Regions from separate parts of the Pseudoalteromonas sp. Bsw20308 genome, predicted to be linked through region 2. Evidence: predicted binding sites of a transcription regulator. Region 2 holds the regulator's gene; each other region holds the start of a gene.
What was found. Region 2 encodes LexA, which represses DNA repair genes until DNA is damaged. Its sites were predicted from a motif close to TACTGTATNNNNATACAGTA; they were not measured.
Positions count from the first base shown of each region.

Region 1: the regulator LexA is predicted to act here: its motif matches at 1,725-1,744, upstream of D172_RS13230 (YebG family protein).
Region 3: the regulator LexA is predicted to act here: its motif matches at 3,869-3,888, upstream of dinB (DNA polymerase IV).

Region 1 is NZ_CP013138.1:2,998,955-3,005,029, reverse strand. Features, by position in the region: gene putP (sodium/proline symporter PutP) at 1-1,271, shown strand, start outside; gene D172_RS13230 (YebG family protein) at 1,356-1,673, opposite strand; gene D172_RS13225 (ComEA family DNA-binding protein) at 1,976-2,272, shown strand; gene D172_RS13220 (DUF6170 family protein) at 2,289-2,591, opposite strand; gene dsbB (disulfide bond formation protein DsbB) at 2,597-3,115, opposite strand; gene nhaB (sodium/proton antiporter NhaB) at 3,220-4,800, opposite strand; gene fadR (fatty acid metabolism transcriptional regulator FadR) at 5,105-5,818, shown strand.
Region 2 is NZ_CP013138.1:3,785,185-3,791,259, forward strand. Features, by position in the region: gene D172_RS16605 (cytochrome c oxidase subunit 3) at 1-84, opposite strand, end outside; gene D172_RS16610 (cytochrome c oxidase assembly protein) at 120-650, opposite strand; gene ctaD (cytochrome c oxidase subunit I) at 650-2,242, opposite strand; gene coxB (cytochrome c oxidase subunit II) at 2,242-3,384, opposite strand; gene lexA (transcriptional repressor LexA) at 3,853-4,470, opposite strand; gene D172_RS16630 (M12 family metallo-peptidase) at 4,734-6,075, shown strand, end outside.
Region 3 is NZ_CP013138.1:958,552-964,626, forward strand. Features, by position in the region: gene D172_RS04140 (hybrid sensor histidine kinase/response regulator) at 1-1,247, shown strand, start outside; gene D172_RS04145 (fumarylacetoacetate hydrolase family protein) at 1,532-2,146, shown strand; gene D172_RS04150 (aldo/keto reductase) at 2,201-3,253, opposite strand; gene D172_RS04155 (acyl-CoA thioesterase) at 3,266-3,697, opposite strand; gene dinB (DNA polymerase IV) at 3,900-4,952, shown strand; gene D172_RS04165 (M17 family metallopeptidase) at 5,083-6,075, shown strand, end outside.

The DNA of each region.
Region 1 (6,075 bases), 790 kb from region 2:
ATTACTTTTTAGTTGCTCCTCGTCTACGTGTTTATACAGAGAAAGCAAACGATTCGGTTACAATTCCTGATTACTTTGCAAATCGTTTTGCAGATAATAAAAATATCCTTCGTGTTATTTCTGCAATCATAATTATTCTTTTCTTTACGCTTTATACATCATCAGGTGTAGTTGCAGGTGGTAAGCTATTTGAAAATTCATTTGATATGAGTTACGAAATGGGCTTGTATGTAACAACAGGCGTTGTGGTTATATACACTCTGTTTGGTGGCTTTTTAGCAGTAAGTTTAACTGACTTTGTGCAAGGGTGTATTATGTTTTTATCCTTGTTAATTGTCCCTATTGTAACTTACAGCATGCTGGATAACTCTGTGGTTGATACACTTTCAACAGCAACTTATGATCTACTACTTAGTGCACCTAAACCAGACGAAAAGGTACCATTAGACATGCTTAACTGGTTTGCCGGTGGCTCAGTTGTTGCAATTATTTCAGCATTAGCATGGGGGCTTGGCTATTTCGGTCAGCCGCATATAATTGTTCGTTTTATGTCTGTGCGTTCGGTTAAAGATATGCCGGCTATGCGACGTATTGGTATGTCGTGGATGACGTTATCTGCAATAGGTGCAGTTTTAACGGGTTTATTTGGTGCTGCATATATGATCGAAAATCAAATGTTGATTGGCGATAAAGAAACTATCTTCTTAGTTTTATCAGAACTTGTATTTCATCCATTGATAGCTGGTTTTTTGCTTGCTGCTATTTTGGCTGCAATCATGAGTACTATTTCATCACAGTTATTGGTTTGTTCAAGCTCACTAACTGAAGATTTTTATAAAATTTATCTAAATCGCAGTGCTTCACAAACAGAATTAGTTTTGGTTGGTCGTATTAGTGTTGCACTTGTTGCACTTGTTGCTATGTTTGCTATTTACTTAGCGTACGATAAAGACAGTTCTATATTAGATTTAGTGAGTAATGCTTGGGCTGGATTTGGAGCTGCTTTTGGTCCATTAGTGCTGATCAGCCTTTATTGGAAACGCATGAACTTTGAAGGTGCGTTAGCCGGTATGATAGTTGGGGCTGTAACCGTTCTAGTTTGGTTTTATGCGCCAATTAAAGTCAATGGCGAACATATTAGTACACTAATTTACGGTATTGTCCCAGGCTTTATATTATCGAGTATTGCAATCGTTGTGGTTAGTTTGGGTACTAAAGCGCCTAAAAAGGAAATCACTGACTTATTTGATGAAGTGGAAAAAGAACTGTAATTAGCTGAATTCAAGTTCGAATTAAGCAATAAAAAAGGGAGCAACTTAGTTGCTCCCTTTTTTATTTATATATTAGTAAACGGTTTAGCTTACTTTTTTCTCATCGTTATCTTGGACAGCGGAAGCGTTATCTGACTTTTTAGTTTTTGCTGGGGCTTTGGTGACAACTGGGTCTTTGCCACCTTTTAATATAGTCATAAAGTCTTCTTTACTCTTTGCTATTTCTAAAGCAAGTGACTCTATTTGTTGCTCGCTTAATGGCACATCTACCTTTTCTAACATTAGCTCAAGCGACTCAGCAATATCGAGCATTTTGTCATAAGCATCAGCTTCTTTTTTAGTAGTAAACGTCATGCGCTCGACTCCGTTTCGTTCTACAACATATTTAACAACAACAGCCATGATTTCTCCTGCAAGCTTGCGTGGCAATGTGGTTTATGAAAACCATTAGATTACTGTTTTTATGTACAGTAATGGTTTGTGGTGTAATTTGCAAGTATCTGATATTAATTTTTAGTTTATTTAAGATTTGACAAAAAACTGTAACTTTACTTTATTTAATAAATCACTTGTTGTACCAGCTGCATTTTAGGATTTCGGATAATAGTGATCATGTGTTTAGGTGATTTTATATAATGAGCTATTTTTATTTTACTATTTCCTGAGCAAAATTTAATAATTCGAAAGTACAATAAGGAAAATAAATGCGTCTTTTACAAAAACTCTTATTCATAAGTATATTATGTTTGCTCCCGACTACTGCAGCGTTTTCACAGGTAGTTGATGTGGTCAAAGAAATGCCTAAATATGATGTTGTAAGTATTAATGATGCTGATGCGAGTATGCTCGCTAAGCTACCAGGAATAGGGAAGAAAAAAGCACAAGCAATAGTTGATTATAGGGAAGCAAATGGAGAGTTTACTGAAGTAAACGATTTAGCGAAAGTGAAAGGTGTAGGAAAAAAGTTAATAACTAAGCTAAAAGATAAAATAACATTATAAGTGGGTTAGGGCGCTTCTAAGCGCCCTGATCATATTCTTTTAATGCTTTACTAAGATTTTTTTTGGCAAAATTAATTTCGATAGGCGTAGTTAATAATGGATAACAAAGTACACCAAGCATTAAAAATGGAATAACTACCCAGCCTTCAAATAGGGTAAATATTAAAAACAGTGGGCTTAATAATATAAGCTTTATTATACGTAATAACACGCGTTCAGTAGGTGAGATCAGACCTAGCGATAGGGCTACAACGGCTTGCCTTTCACGTACTTTTAAATGTTTTAATTCTATAATTTGACTCGAAAAAAAAGTAAACATACTAATTAAACCGATCTTTTAAAAAGTAAACGACTACTAATCACTATAAAAAATACACTAGCAAATAGTCCAAATATGATTTCCATCCAAGCGGGCATACTCATACCCAAAAATTGCCAGTCTATATTTCCACAATCACCAGTTGCCTGAAAAAAGCTAGGGATCCACTCATGCAATGGTAAAAATGATGGGAAATTAGGTTCAAATTCACAGCTAAAAGCAAAAGGGTCTGTGGTGGTTTGCATATCTATATGTTCTTGAGCAATCAGGTATCCCCAGACACTTGATACGCCCCAAGTTAAGTAAGCCGCTATTCTGACTACTTTGTTTTGCGGTTTAATTGAGCCAATAATACCAGCGCTAAGTAACCCTAGTACTGCGGTACGTTGATAAATACACATTATGCAAGGTGCTAACCCCATTTTGTATTGAAAGAAAAGGGCGGTTACTTCAAGTAAAAAAACAATAACGGTGAATAAAATCCACGGGGTACGTTGAGTCGGTAATTGTGCAAGCCAGTTCATAAAAATTCCACGCTTAAATAAGACGATATATTATGGCGTAGGATAAAGTACGCAGCAACAAAAAGGAAAGAAAAGCTACCGAAGTAGCTTTTTTTAAGATGAGATTAGTGACTACTTGATGCAGCCCCTATGGTCGCTACATGATGATCTATCCAGCCCCATTGATACATTAGTTCGGTCATATCGCTTAAACCTATGTAAGTAAAGGTAAGCCCTATAGTAGTTAACACGATTGTATATGGTAATGCCATGTAAACCATTCTCCCATAGGACAAACGCAGTACTGGGGCAAGTGTTGATGTAAGCAAAAATAAAAATGCAGCTTGACCGTTTGGAGTCGCAACACTTGGTAAATTGGTACCTGTATTAATAGCAACAGCTAAAAGGTCGAATTGATCACGGGTAATTTCCCCAGCTTTCAGTGCCGCTGCAACTTCGTTTATATACACAGTACCAACAAATACATTATCGCTTACCATGGAGAGTAACCCATTGGCGATAAAGAACATGACTAATTGTAATTGCCCTTCAAATGTAAGTACCCAAGCAATAACAGGTGTGAATAGGTGTTGGTCTATAATAACGGCAACAACGGCAAAAAACACACATAAAAGCGCTGTAAATGGCAGAGCTTCCTCAAATGCTTTTCCTAGTTGATGTTCTTCAATAATACCGGCAGAGGCAGTTGCCAATATAATCACTGATAAACCTATTAACCCAACAGCGGCTAAATGCATTGCTAAACCGACAATAAGCCATACCGCAATGAACGCTTGGATAGTTAAGTTAACTTTATCGCGTTTAGTTCGTTTACTATCAAGCCCTTCAGCGTGATTTTTTAAGATAGTGTGAATTTTTTTAGGTAATTTAGCGCCATACCCAAAGGCTTTTGTTTTTTCCAGAACAAAAGTAGTTAATAAACCAGCAAAAAATACAGGCAAGGTGATAGGCAGCATTCTTAAGAAAAACTCACCAAACTGCCAACTCGCTCGTTCAGCAATAATTAAATTTTGAGGCTCACCAACCATAGTACAAACACCACCGAGTGCAGTGCCAATAGATGCATGCATTAATAGGTTACGTAAAAAAGCACGAAACTCTTCGAGTTCTTGGCGATTAACTTCTTTTACTTGATTATCATCATTTATATCATGTTCGCTGTTGGAGTCTTTTCCTGACGCGACTTTGTGATAAATACTGTAAAATCCCATTGCAACGGCAATGACTACTGCCATAACTGTTAATGCATCTAAAAATGCAGATAAAAAAGCAGCTGCAAGAGTAAACGCTAAAGATAAAATAGATTTACTTCTGACTGACACGACTAGTTTCGTGAAAATGTAGAGTAATAAATCTTTCATGAAGTAAATGCCGGCGACCATAAAAATCAACAGCAAAATTACATCTAAGTTTTGTGCTATTTCATGTTCAACTTGTCCTGCAGTCGTCATTCCTATAAATAAGGCTTCAATGACAAGTAAGCCACCAGGCTGCAGTGGATAGCATTTAAGTGCCATTGCCAAGGTGAATATAAATTCTAATACTAACGCCCAGCCTGCCACGTATTGATTTAGTTGAAAAAGGATAGGGTTAATAATTAGAAACGTAATGATCGTATATTTATACCATTGTGGCGCATTACCTAAAAAATTCTTAAATGTTGCAGTTAAAACACTCTGCTGCATAGGTGTTCCTTTTTATTGTACTTATATGTATAGCTAGTGCCCGTTAAGTTAATTCAGCTAAAGCTTTGTGTAAACAAAAATATGCGAGTGATAACAATGTACCTAATGTGAATGTGGCCTATATTTATATACACTGTAGCTAAAATAGAAAAATCAAAATTTAATTATTTATAAATATTAAATTTCTACTCATTTGGTTGAACTAATATGCCTTACTTTACTTGTTAGTTGTGCTTCCTCTGGTACAATCAGTCAGTTATTCGTGTAAGACGATAAGTTGTAGATTACTTCGAGTGGGAATTGAATGAGAATTTTTAAAGCGAAAAGCCCAGCAGGATTTGCTGAAGAATATATAGTTGAGTCTATTTGGAATGGCGATTTCCCTCCAGGTTCAATTCTACCTGCCGAGCGAGAGCTCTCAGAGTTAATTGGTGTCACAAGAACAACTTTACGAGAAGTACTACAGCGTTTAGCTCGCGATGGTTGGTTGACTATCCAGCACGGTAAACCGACACGAGTTAATAATTTTTGGGAAACGTCTGGTTTAAATATTCTTGAAACGTTAGCACGCCTTGATGAAGATAAAATGCCTGAGCTGACAGATCAGCTTTTATCGGCAAGAACGAATATTAGTGCTATTTATACGCGTGCCGCTATTAAGTTGAATCCAGAGCGCGTTATTGAAATTTTATCACAAAGCCATGAATTAGAAGATACTGCACAGGCATTTGCTGATTACGATTATAAAGTTCATCACGAATTAGCAGTTGCTGGTAATAACCGTATTTATGTATTAATTCTTAACGGTTTTAGAGGGTTTTATTCAAAGATTGGTTGTCATTACTTTTCAGATGCAGGAACACGAGAGCTTGCTCGTCAGTTTTATAAAGATTTAACTATACTGGCTGAAAATAAAGAGCATGATGGCGCTATTTCTATGATGCGTAAGTATGGTCATCAAACGGGTGAAATTTGGCAGAATATTCGAGGTGATATGCCTTCGGATATAATGGATTAAATCTAAACGAAAAACCTGCATTTGCAGGTTTTTTTATCTGTAAAAATTCATACCACATTATATGTTTTTTTAAACAATTTAATGTATTAACCCTTCTTCAGTAACGCTAAAAATACTATCTAATTACAACGCAATTTACACCTCAAAATAGATCTATTATTCAAGCAGATTAGTGCAAGTTGTAAGTGTTCGTTATTTTCGATTGCTCACATCGCTAAATACGATTGTTCTTTTTAAACTAAAAAATTTAGAATGCC
Region 2 (6,075 bases):
TGCAATAAAAAACAATGCAACAGCACCTACAATAGGCCACGGGCTTTGTTCTGGTACATAATAATGCTCATATTCTTGATTCATTTTATTTACTCCTAGTTTCACACTAGTTTAAAAAGCTAGTTATTACTTGCCACCAGCTGTTCACTAATATCAAATACGGTATAAGATAAAGTTAATTCTTCAATGTCGCTTGGCAGTGCGGTATCAACATAAAAAAGCAATTTAAATTCAAGTTCTTCCCCTGCTTTTAGAGGTTGCTGATCAAAGCAAAAACAGGCTATTTTATGTAAATACTTTGCCGCTTTACCTGGTGAGACTGATGGTACAGCCTGCATTACTTTATCTAGGTTGCTGTTATTTTTTGCAGTAAACATTACTTCACGCATTGCACCGGGTTTTACCACTACACTGTATTCTTTTGATTTAACTTCAAACGGTGCACCACTTTGTGCGTGAGTAGTAAAGCTAACGCCAACTTCTCGGTTTTGTACTATTTTTGTACTTTGCTCTGCTTGCTCAAGCGAAGGCTTTCCATTAAGCCCTGTTACATCACAAAACACGTCATACAAAGGTACTAAAGCAAAGGCAAAGGCAAACATGCCTATGCAAATAAGTACCAAACGTTTGAGTAGCGGTGCGTGTGTCATTACTTAATTACCGGCGGCGTAGAAAAAGTATGATATGGCGCTGGAGAGTCAACTTCCCACTCAAGCCCTTCTGCCCCTTCCCATACTTTTGCAGGCACTTTATCACCGCCACGCGCGCATTTAATTACCACAGCTACAAACAACAATTGCGATAAACCAAAGGCAAACCCACCAATACTTATAATTGCATTAAAGTCGGCAAATTGAAGAGCGTAATCGGGAATCCGACGCGGCATACCGGCAAGCCCTACAAAATGCATAGGAAAAAACAGTACGTTCACGCTCACCAGCGATAGCCAAAAATGCCATTTAGCCAATGTGATATTAAACATATTGCCTGTCCACTTGGGCAGCCAGTAATAGGCCCCCGCCATTATCGAAAATACAGCCCCTGTTACTAATACATAATGAAAGTGCGCCACTACAAAATAAGTATCGTGATATTGAAAGTCAGCAGGTGTAATTGCCAGCATCAATCCCGAAAAACCACCTAAGGTAAACAGCACAATAAACGCAATACTAAAAAGCATTGGCACTTCAAAAGTTATTGAGCCTTTCCACATTGTGGCAACCCAATTAAATACTTTTACTCCTGTAGGTACCGATATAAGCATGGTCGCGTACATAAAAAACAACTCGCCAGCGACCGGCATCCCAGTAGTAAACATATGATGAGCCCATACAATAAAGCTCAATAGTGCTATGGAGGATGTGGCGTATACCATTGAGGCATAGCCAAAAAGTTTTTTACGAGAAAAGGTAGGTACTATTGTAGATATAATGCCAAAGGCAGGAAGAATCATTATGTACACTTCAGGGTGACCAAAAAACCAAAAAATGTGCTGAAACATCACCGGGTCGCCACCGCCTGCAGCATCAAAAAAGCTGGTCGCAAAGTACTTATCGGTAAGTACCATAGTGACAGCCCCTGCAAGCACTGGCATTACCGCAATTAATAAAAAGGCAGTAATTAACCACGTCCATACAAATAAGGGCAACTTCATCCATGTCATGCCGGGGGCACGTAGGTTCACTATGGTTACAATCACATTGATTGCGCCCATTATTGAGCTAATCCCCATAATATGTACGGCAAATACAAACAATGCAGTATTATCATTACTGTATGTTGTGGACAATGGTGCATAAAAAGTCCAGCCAAATGCAGGGCCCCCACCAGGCATAAATAACGATGCCAATAGGATTAAAAACGCAAACGGTAAAATCCAAAAGCTCCAGTTATTCATTCTTGGCAATGCCATATCTGGCGCGCCAATCATGAGTGGTATCATCCAGTTAGCAAGGCCTGTAAAGGCGGGCATAACCGCACCAAACACCATAATTAAACCATGCACTGTGGTCATTTGATTAAAAAAGTGAGGGTCGACCAACTGTAAGCCTGGTTGAAATAATTCAGCCCTGATCACCATAGCCATTGCGCCACCAATTAAGAACATGGTCAGCGAAAAAATTAAATATAAACTACCTATATCTTTATGATTAGTTGTGTAAAGCCAGCGTTTAAAACCTTTAGCTGGGTGATGAGCATGATGAGCTTCATTGGCGTTAGGTTGTTCTACTATGCTACTCATTAGTTCGCCTCCACTTTGGCATCAAGTGCTGTCTGTATTTGACTCGGTTGAATAACATCACCCGTATCATTACCCCACGCATTACGTTTATAAGTAATAACCGCAGCTAATTGCTTTATAGATAACTGCTTGGCAAAAGCTTGCATTGCCGTACCGGGTCGTCCATGGATAACTACATCAATGTGATCTTTTATATCGCCAAGCACTATCGGACTGCCTTTAAGTGCAGGAAATACACCCGGTAACCCCATGCCCGTAGGCTGATGGCACGCTGCACAATTAGCCATATATACTTGTTCGCCTAAAGTCATTAACTCTTCTTTTGGGAGGGTTTTATCAAGTAATGCGGCATCTGCCAGCGCAGCTTTCTGCTTCGCCTGCTTTGCATCTGCAAGCCATGTTTTAAAATCAGCCTCAGATTTAACGACCACCACAACGGGCATAAAGCCATGGTCTTTACCACACAACTCAGCACATTGGCCTCGGTAAGTACCTTCTTCGTTAATATTGGTCCATGTTTCGTTTATAAAGCCGGGGTTCGCATCTTTTTTAACTGCAAAATCAGGTACCCACCAAGAGTGAATAACATCATCTGAAGTCATTAAAAATCGTACTTTTTGATTTATTGGCAGTACAAGAGGCTTATCAACCTCAAGTAAGTAGTTAGGGTTTTTATCTGCAAGATTCGCGATTTCATCTTGCGGGGTAGATAAAATAGAGTAGAACTCTACATCTTCGCCCATATATTCATAATGCCATTTCCATTGCGAACCCGTAATTTTAATAGTGAGATCAGCTTTACTGGCATCTTCCATTGCAATAAGGGTTTTAGTGGCTGGTACTGCCATAGCAATTAAAATAACAAACGGAATTGCAGTCCAAAGTATTTCTACTTTAGTGCTTTCGTGAAATTGGGCAGGTACAGCCCCTTTAGATTTACGGTGATGAATAAGTGCCCAAAACATAATTGCGAACACTATCACCCCAATCACACAACATATTATAAATATGGTCATGTGCAGCTGATATACATTATTGCTTATATCGGTTACGCCTTTGCGCATATTGTATTGGCTGTTCGCCAAAACTGAGTGCGAAAAAACACATAATATAAGCCACAAGGTAGAGGTCAGTTTACCCATGTGACGGCTCCTTTGATGCTATTGCGAATGCAAAGCGAAGAGGCATACGGCTTAAACGCCAATTCGTTATTTTTATTTTTTTAGCCAATCTTATTTAATATTGATTGGTTTTGCTGCGCCAACAACGAGTTTGTGTATATTGTGTGTTCTCAAAACTAAAAAGCTGTGAGTTATTATTAGCTCAGCACATTAATAATTAGCTAAAAAACGAACAACAAGCAAGTTTTAGTATAAAAAACAATCAGGTGATATTGAGTAATTAATAAAAAATCAGTAATCAACTAATCAACAGGAAGTTCGAAATATGAGCAAAACAAAGGGGTTTAACGCATTCGGAGGAGGAAAATATAAGTGCAAAAAAATTTACAGCTAAAATAATTAGTGGGCTGTTTACGTCCTATTTTTAGTGCTAATGTTAAAACAAAAATGCGTGCTAAAAAGCACGCATTTATAAAAATAAATTAAAAACTACATCCAATCAGCGTTACGAATAACTCCAACGGCTAAACCTTCTATATTAAAAGATTCATTTTCTAGATCAACTTCAATTGGCGAAAAGTCGTCATTCTCAGCATGCAATAATACTTTTCGGCCTGCTTTTTCAAACCGCTTTACGGTAACATCATCATCAACACGAGCAACTACAACTTGTCCATTTTCTGCAACTTGAGTTTTATGCACAGCTAACAAATCACCATCCATAATACCTATATCTTTCATGCTCATACCGTTAACGCGCAATAAAAAATCAGCAGCCGGTTTAAACATTAATGGATCAATTTTACAATGACTCTCAACGTGCTCTTGCGCCAAAATAGGCTCTCCCGCTGCGACTCGCCCGATAAGAGGTAAACCTAACTGTTCAGGCTCTTCTTCCTCAACAAGTTGAATACCTCGGCTTGCACCTGGTTTCATCTTAATAGCACCTTTTTTAGCAAGCGCTTTTAAATGCTCTTCAGCAGCATTGGCACTTTTAAAGCCTAATGTTTGTGCAATTTCAGCACGTGTAGGAGGCATACCAGTGTCTTTAATAAAAACTTTAACTAATTCGAGAATTTGAGCTTGGCGCTTCGTTAATGGTCGCATACAACTGGTTTTCCATACAGTACATTTAACTGTGAGTATATACAGTTAAATAAAAATCGCAAATTTAAATTACATTGATTGCTTGCTGTTAATAAATCACTTTTACACTTATGTAGAAACAACGAATGTTTACATAAAATAAACATTTGTATCTTTATATTTACGATTAAGGGCTAATTTGATGACAGCCACATGTTAATAAATTGAAAACAACTTATTAACATGTACACTTTATGTGTACAAACACTTAAAAGGATTATCAAATGAAAAAATATTCACCATTGTTTATTGGCTTATTGTTTAGCGGCTATGCGTATGCCCAAGTCCCACTTTTCGAAGTGCAGCACTCTAACTTTACGCAAAACATTAATAAAGAAGGTAATGCTCAATCTCAATTTGGGCAACCGCTTTTCGAACTAAGCGCAAAAACCAATGCATTCTTTTTACCTGTTCAGGGAAGTGACATTGAATTTATCAAAAGTACAGCAAGTACATCAGCAACTGGTAACTTAATCTGGGTAGGTAAAAGCTTAGATGGTGACGAAGTAACACTGATAAAATCTACAAAGGGGATTTCTGGTACGATAAAGGTAAATGAACATGTTTATAAATTGCAACCGAATAAACATTCTGGTCATAATTTTATTGAATTAGATCCTGCCAAGCAACCTGCTGAGCATGCACCCGATTATCAACAATCTAATAACACTATTTCAATCAGTGAACAAATTTTAACAGAACAAAGCTTCCAAACAGCTATGGCAACTAACGCGCAAAGCAATATTAGCTTACTCGTTTTATACACCCCAGCCGCAGAACAAAAATCTAGTGATATTAATAGCTTGATTGATCTTGCAATAGTAGAGACTAATCAGGGTTACCAAAACTCAGGTGTCAATGCAGTTGTTAGTTTGGCCCATGTAAGCCGAGTTAATTATACTGAAGCTACAAATTCAGGTACGGATTTAAATCGTTTAGCTGCCAAAAACGATGGTTATATGGATGAAGCGCACACACTACGAGATCAATACGGTGCTGATGTAGTCATATTAATAAACGACGTTAACGGCTACTGTGGCCAAGCCAAAGCAATTGGTGCAAATGCTAACAGCGCATTTGCGATGGTTGATTATGACTGTGCAACCGGCTATTACTCTTTCGGTCATGAAATTGGTCATTTACAAGGTGCTCGTCATAACCCTGAAAACGATCCATCAACATCTCCTTATTCGTTCGGCCATGGTTATCAGCAACCTCAATCACAATGGCGTTCAGTAATGGCTTATAACTGTACAAATAACTGCACAAGAATCAATTACTGGTCAAATCCAAACAAATCATACAGCGGAAGTGTTATGGGAACTCCATCAAAACACGATAACGCTAGAGTCTTAAATTTAACAAACCCAACAATTGCAAATTTTAGATCTGCATCTAGCCCACCGGTAAATAACAATACACTGCAAAATAACCAATCTATCGTTGTTAGTGGTGATCGAAACAGTGAGCAATTGTTTACTTTTACAGTGCCAAGTGAAGCTGAGCAAGTCACATTTTCGACCTCTAATGGCACTGGGGATGTTGACCTACATGTAAAATATAATG
Region 3 (6,075 bases), 1.1 Mb from region 2:
GCCTTACGCTTCGCTTTGAATCAAATCAGCCATTACCTTTGGTTGCACAACTAGATGCAACAAGGGTGCGTCAAATTTTAATAAATTTGATAAATAATGCGGTTAAATTTACCGATAAAGGCGAAATAGTTGTTAATGCGTGGACACAGTGGGTTGATGAGCGCGAAATGCTATTTTTTAGCATTAAAGACTCAGGTATGGGCATTGCCCCTGAAAAACAAGAACTGATTTTTAAACCGTTTGAGCAAATTGCCGATGTAGAATCGCGCTCTGTTGGTGGTGCTGGTCTTGGTTTGGCAATATGCGCTGAGTTATTAGCGCGTATGCAAGGAAGCATTAGTTTAGACTCCGAAATTGGCAAAGGCTCTACATTTACTATTTCTGTGTATCCGGGCGATATTAGTGAAGTAGAACGACAGGTACTTAATTTTAGCAGTGCCCCACAATTACAAAGTAAATCAGCACCTTGTAAGGTGCATGGACGTGTATTAGTGGTAGATGATTTACGCGATTTACGCATGTTGGTTGGCCACATGATTAGTACTTGTGGTGCAAGGGTTGATTATGCGGAGCATGGGCAACAAGCGCTGGAAAAAGTGCGTATTGCGGATGCTTACAAAGCTCCATATGATATTATTTTTATTGATATTCATATGCCTGTAATGGGTGGCAAGGAAGCGACTATAGAGCTTAGAAAAATGGGCTATAAAGGCCCAATAATTGCGCTTACAGCGGCAACGATGAAAGGCATTCGAGAGGAATTGGCAGCCCTTGGTTTTAACGATGTAATCCCCAAACCGGTTGACAGTGCAGTTTTGTACCAGTGTTTACAAGATTACTTAGTGGCGCCTGAAAGCGCACCACAACCTAAAAATATAAATAGTAGTAAAAGTTTAACCGAGAAAAAACAGCGTTTTTTACTTGTTGAAGATGACCACGATGCTGCGCAAATTACGCAACTACTCTTAGAAAGTTTAGGCGTAGAGACCGTGATTGCATCGAGTTGCGCGCAATGTTTACAAATACTCAATCACGATCAGCAATTTAATAAAGTATTGTTAGATATGCACTTACCTGATGGGCGTGGCATTGATTTAGGCCAGAAAATTAACGAGCGTTACCCAGAGCTACGCTTGGTAATTGTAAGTGGCGCAGAGCCAGATCCAAGAGAAATAAAAGATTTAAATATTGACCGAGTTTTACTTAAACCTATTAATTTGAGCTTACTTGAAACGCTTATTAGTTAGGGCCTGTTTATCTTTAGAGGTTAAATTTGCAGCAGTATGTTTGGTGTTTAGGTAAGGCAGAGCCTGTGTAGTGTGGTTATTCCCCATAAATAGGCGATAACGTAGCACAAATGCCAAATATGTGCTGCCCGAAGGGTTCTGCCCAGGGGCTATTTACTCTTTGTTGCTCGGTTTTTACTTAGCCCACTAGGTTACAAACCTCGCGCCGCGATTAAATAGCCCCTAGATTGAACAAATTTTAATCCTGAAAGGTCAACAGGCCCAATAACTGAGACATTATTTATATGAATTCAATAAAGTTAGTATCCGAAGAATTAACGCCAACAAAAATAGTGTGTGTTGGCCGTAACTACACCGCACACATTGCAGAGCTAAACAACGAAACGCCAGATCAAATGGTGTTATTTAACAAACCAAATAGCGCGATTACTAATACGCTATTTGCAGCTCATAACGGCGATACGCTGCATTACGAAACCGAGTTATGTTTTGTAATTAAAAATAAAAAATTTGCAGGTGTTGGACTCGGCCTTGATTTAACTAAGCGTACCGTGCAAAGTAAATTAAAAAATAAAGGGCTACCTTGGGAGCGCGCTAAAGCATTTAATGGCTCGGTTATTTTAAGTGATTTTGTAGAGCTAACCGATGCGATGAAGCATTTTACATTTGAACTTAAAATTAATAATGAAGTAATTCAGCAAGGCGATACTCATTTTATGCTGCATAACCCTGACTCAATTTTACACGAAATTAGTGAATTTATGAGCCTAGAAGATGGTGATGTGGTTATGACAGGTACGCCGTCAGGCGTAGGTGAAGTGATTGCCGAAAGTGTGTTCACAGTAAGACTTTACGCTAATGAGCAATGCTTACTTGAGCAGCAATGGAGTGTAAGTTAACTGGACAATTAAACAGGTAATTAAACGTGATTTAGTTACCTGTTTAGGTTTGTATTAATAGGGCATTGGATTGTTTCTAAAAATAACATCGATACTTGTAAGTACGTCGTCACTTAGCGTGATATTAAACGCATCTATATCTTCTTTTAATTGCGCCATATTTGTTGCGCCAATAATTGAAGACGTTACACCGTTTACTTGATTACACCATGCAAGAGCTAGTTGAGCAGGGGAAATATTGTGATCATGCGCAAGTTCAACATACTGTTTGGTTGCTTGCTCTGCGTTTGGTGTATCTCTAAAAATACCGTTACGTTGCATAAAGGTCCAGCGAGAGCCTTCTGGCCGAGCACCATTTAAGTATTTACCCGTTAATAAACCTGCCGCTAAAGGCGACCAAGGTAAGTAGGCAATATCTTCGTGAACACATTGCTCTATTAGATACGGCCAATCTTTGGTATGCGCTAAGCTAAACTCGTTTTGAATAGATACTATGCGCGGCAAATTATGCTCTTTTGACAGGTTTAAAAATTGGCTTATTCCCCAAGGTGTGTCGTCAGATAAACCACAGTGCTTGATTTTACCTGCTTTAACACAATCGTTTAAACCTTCTAAAATATCCAGCATGCCAGCTTGATGTTCTTGTGTGTTTACGTCGGTAAATTTAAGCATACCTGGCCATTGTCTACCAAAGTGTGGGGTAGAGCGGTTTGGCCAATGTAATTGGTATAAATCTATGTAGTCAGTTTGTAAGCGTTTTAGTGATTCATCAACCGCCTCTATAACAGTTTGGCGAGTAATATTACCGCCATCGCGAACCCATGCTAAGCCGTTACCAGCAATTTTGGTTGCAAGTACAATTTTATCGCGCTTTTGTTGGTTACGAGAGAGCCAGTTACCAATAATTTGCTCAGTTTTACCATAGGTATCGGGTGATGGAGGAACTGCGTACATTTCGGCTGTATCAATAAAGTTTACGCCTTGAGCAAGTGCGTAGGCTATTTGTTCATCTGCATCACTTTGGGTGTTTTGCATTCCCCAGGTCATGCTACCTAGACATACTCTTGAAACATTAACACCACTGCTTCCTAGTGGACTGTATTGCATAAAATTTCCTTATTACTCGTCTTGAGCGTAGCTAATTAAAGCCGATAAAAGAGGCTCTGAAATAGGGGCTTTTTGACCTGTTTCAAAATCAAACATAACCACTTTCGAATTACCGGTTGTGGTTATGGCATTTTGTGCGTGACTAAATACTGTATAATTCATCATAAATCGGTCTGTTTTAATGTCAGAAATAGTGACGCCTACAGTAAGGGTATCTGGAAAAGTAACAGGGCGCTTATAACGAATATTATTTTCGCTTATAACAGGGCCGATGCCGCTTGGGCTAATTGTATCAAATAAGTTTATTTTATTTAAAAAGTCGATTCTGGCTATTTCAAAGTAACGCAGGTAAACCACATTGTTTACGTGTTGAAGGGCATCCATATCGGCCCACGCTACAGTAATGTCAGTATGAATAGGGTGCTGATCTTTAAACGTTTGCATGCACTTTAACTCTTTATTTTAAAGCACTAGATTATCAATATGACGATATGACCTCAAGGTAATTAGTGCGCTGTTTTTATGTATGACGAGTTTACTAAACTTGAACCCACCATAATAAATCGATTAATCAGAGTTTAGGAGCTTGCTTATTAATAATGATTAAACAATAATGGCTGTATAAATAAACAGTGTTGTAATGGTGATGAAAAAGTTTATTCATATAGATATGGACTGCTTTTATGCGGCAGTTGAGATGCGCGATAATCCTAAGCTGGCCAATGTGCCGCTTGCTATTGGTGGCAATAGTCGCAGAGGTGTACTTTCTACAGCCAACTACATTGCCAGAGAGTATGGCGTGCGCTCAGCTATGTCTAATTATCATGCAAAACAATTATGCCCTGATTTAGTTATTGTACCTGGGCGCATGGCTGTTTATAAAGAAGCTTCAAATCAAATACGTGAAGTATTTAATCGTTACACCAACTTAATTGAACCACTCTCTCTTGACGAAGCTTACCTTGATGTAACTGATAGTAGCGTTTGTAAAGGCAGTGCTACGCTTATTGCGCAGCAAATAAGAGCTGATATTTATAATGCTACAGGGCTTACTGCATCCGCTGGTATTGCTCCTATTAAATTTATTGCCAAAATAGCGAGTGATGAAAACAAGCCTAACGGTCAGTTTGTTGTATTACCTGATGAGGTGGATGATTTTTTAGCACAGTTACCTCTGGGTAAAATTCCGGGTGTCGGTAAAGTAACGCTCGAAAAACTCAATTTAAAAGGATTATATACAGGTAAAGATGTACGCGAAAAAGGCGTAAATTGGATGCAACAGCATGTAGGTAATTTTGGCGTATCGCTTTACCAAAAATGTGCAGGTGAGTATGTCGGTAAGGTATCTACTAATCGTATTAGAAAGTCGCTAAGTGTTGAGCATACCTATGAGTATAACAAAACCAGCTTACAAGAATGCCTAGAACAGTTGCCTACGTTGTTAGATGAGTTAAAGGTGCGCTTGGAAAAACAACAATTACAAAATCGGATTAATAAACTGAGCGTTAAAGTTAAATTTGCGAATTTTATAGTAACCTCTGCGGATCAGGCTTATCACCAATTAAATACTGAGGTTTTTACACAACTACTTACTAAAGCTTTCCAGCGAGGTGTGCAGCAACCGGTCAGGCTTTTAGGTATTGGGGTGGGCATAAAAAATCAACCAGATCAAAACTTCCAACTTAGTATTCTCGATTAAGCTGTAAAGCCTGTAATTGCAAGTTGCCACTAAAAAGTGGATTAAACTAAACACTTATCGCAGCTTGCTGGTCTTCAATATTCAAATCGACGATAATAGGGGCTTATGTTTTTTAACAGGACCTTTATTTATGGCATATCCAAAAGCCGTGTTGGCTCAGCCAGTAAGTGCTAGCCTTGAATTCGCATCACATGATGCATTAATCATTATTAGTGATGACTTTTCTCAATTACCAAATAACTCGCTACGTGATGCTGTTTTAGCACAATCAAAAGTAGATTCTCGCATTGGTAAGCAAGTTATTTTATTAGTGATTGAAAATAAGCGTGTAGTACTTGCGCCAACCGGTCCACTAAACAGAGATTATGACGATGTGCGCCGTTATTTTGATGCAGCTAAACTTGCAATCAACGAAGCGAAAGCATCGGGTAGTATCAACCCTGTATTATTTTTACCAAATTTAAATGGCGATAGCCGTTATCAGCATGCTTTAGAAGTTGCTTATTTAGGTGCTTGCCAAGCATTATGGCAGCCATTAGAAGCGCGTGAGTTTCATGGTGAAGGTATTGAACCGATAACAAGTATTGGTTTAGTTGGTGCTAGCGAGCAAACAATTAAAGCCGTTAATGCAATTGCTGCTGGTCAATATGCTGCGCGTGATTTATGCGGTACTGAACCTGAACGTATGGCTCCACCGCGCTTTGCAGATTACTGTGTTGATTTATTTAAAGGCTCAAACATTGCGGTTGATGTAATCGATGATATTGCAGCTATTGATAAAAATTACCCAATGTTAAGCACTGTTGCTCGCGCATCGTATGCAGTTGAGCGCCACCACCCACGTGTTGTTAAGCTTGAATATGTACCAGAGGGTGAAATTACTCGTACCCTAATGTTTGTTGGTAAAGGCCTTGTATACGATACAGGTGGAGCCGATTTAAAAGTAGGCGGATATATGGCTGGCATGAGTCGTGATAAAGGCGGCGCAGCATCTGTTGCTGGCTTTATGAAAGCAGTTGCTGATTATCAACCTAAAGGCGTTAAAGTAGTATCGTACTTAGCCGTTGTTCGCAACTCTATTGGCTCAGATTGTTTTGTACCAGATGAAATAATTACTAGTCGT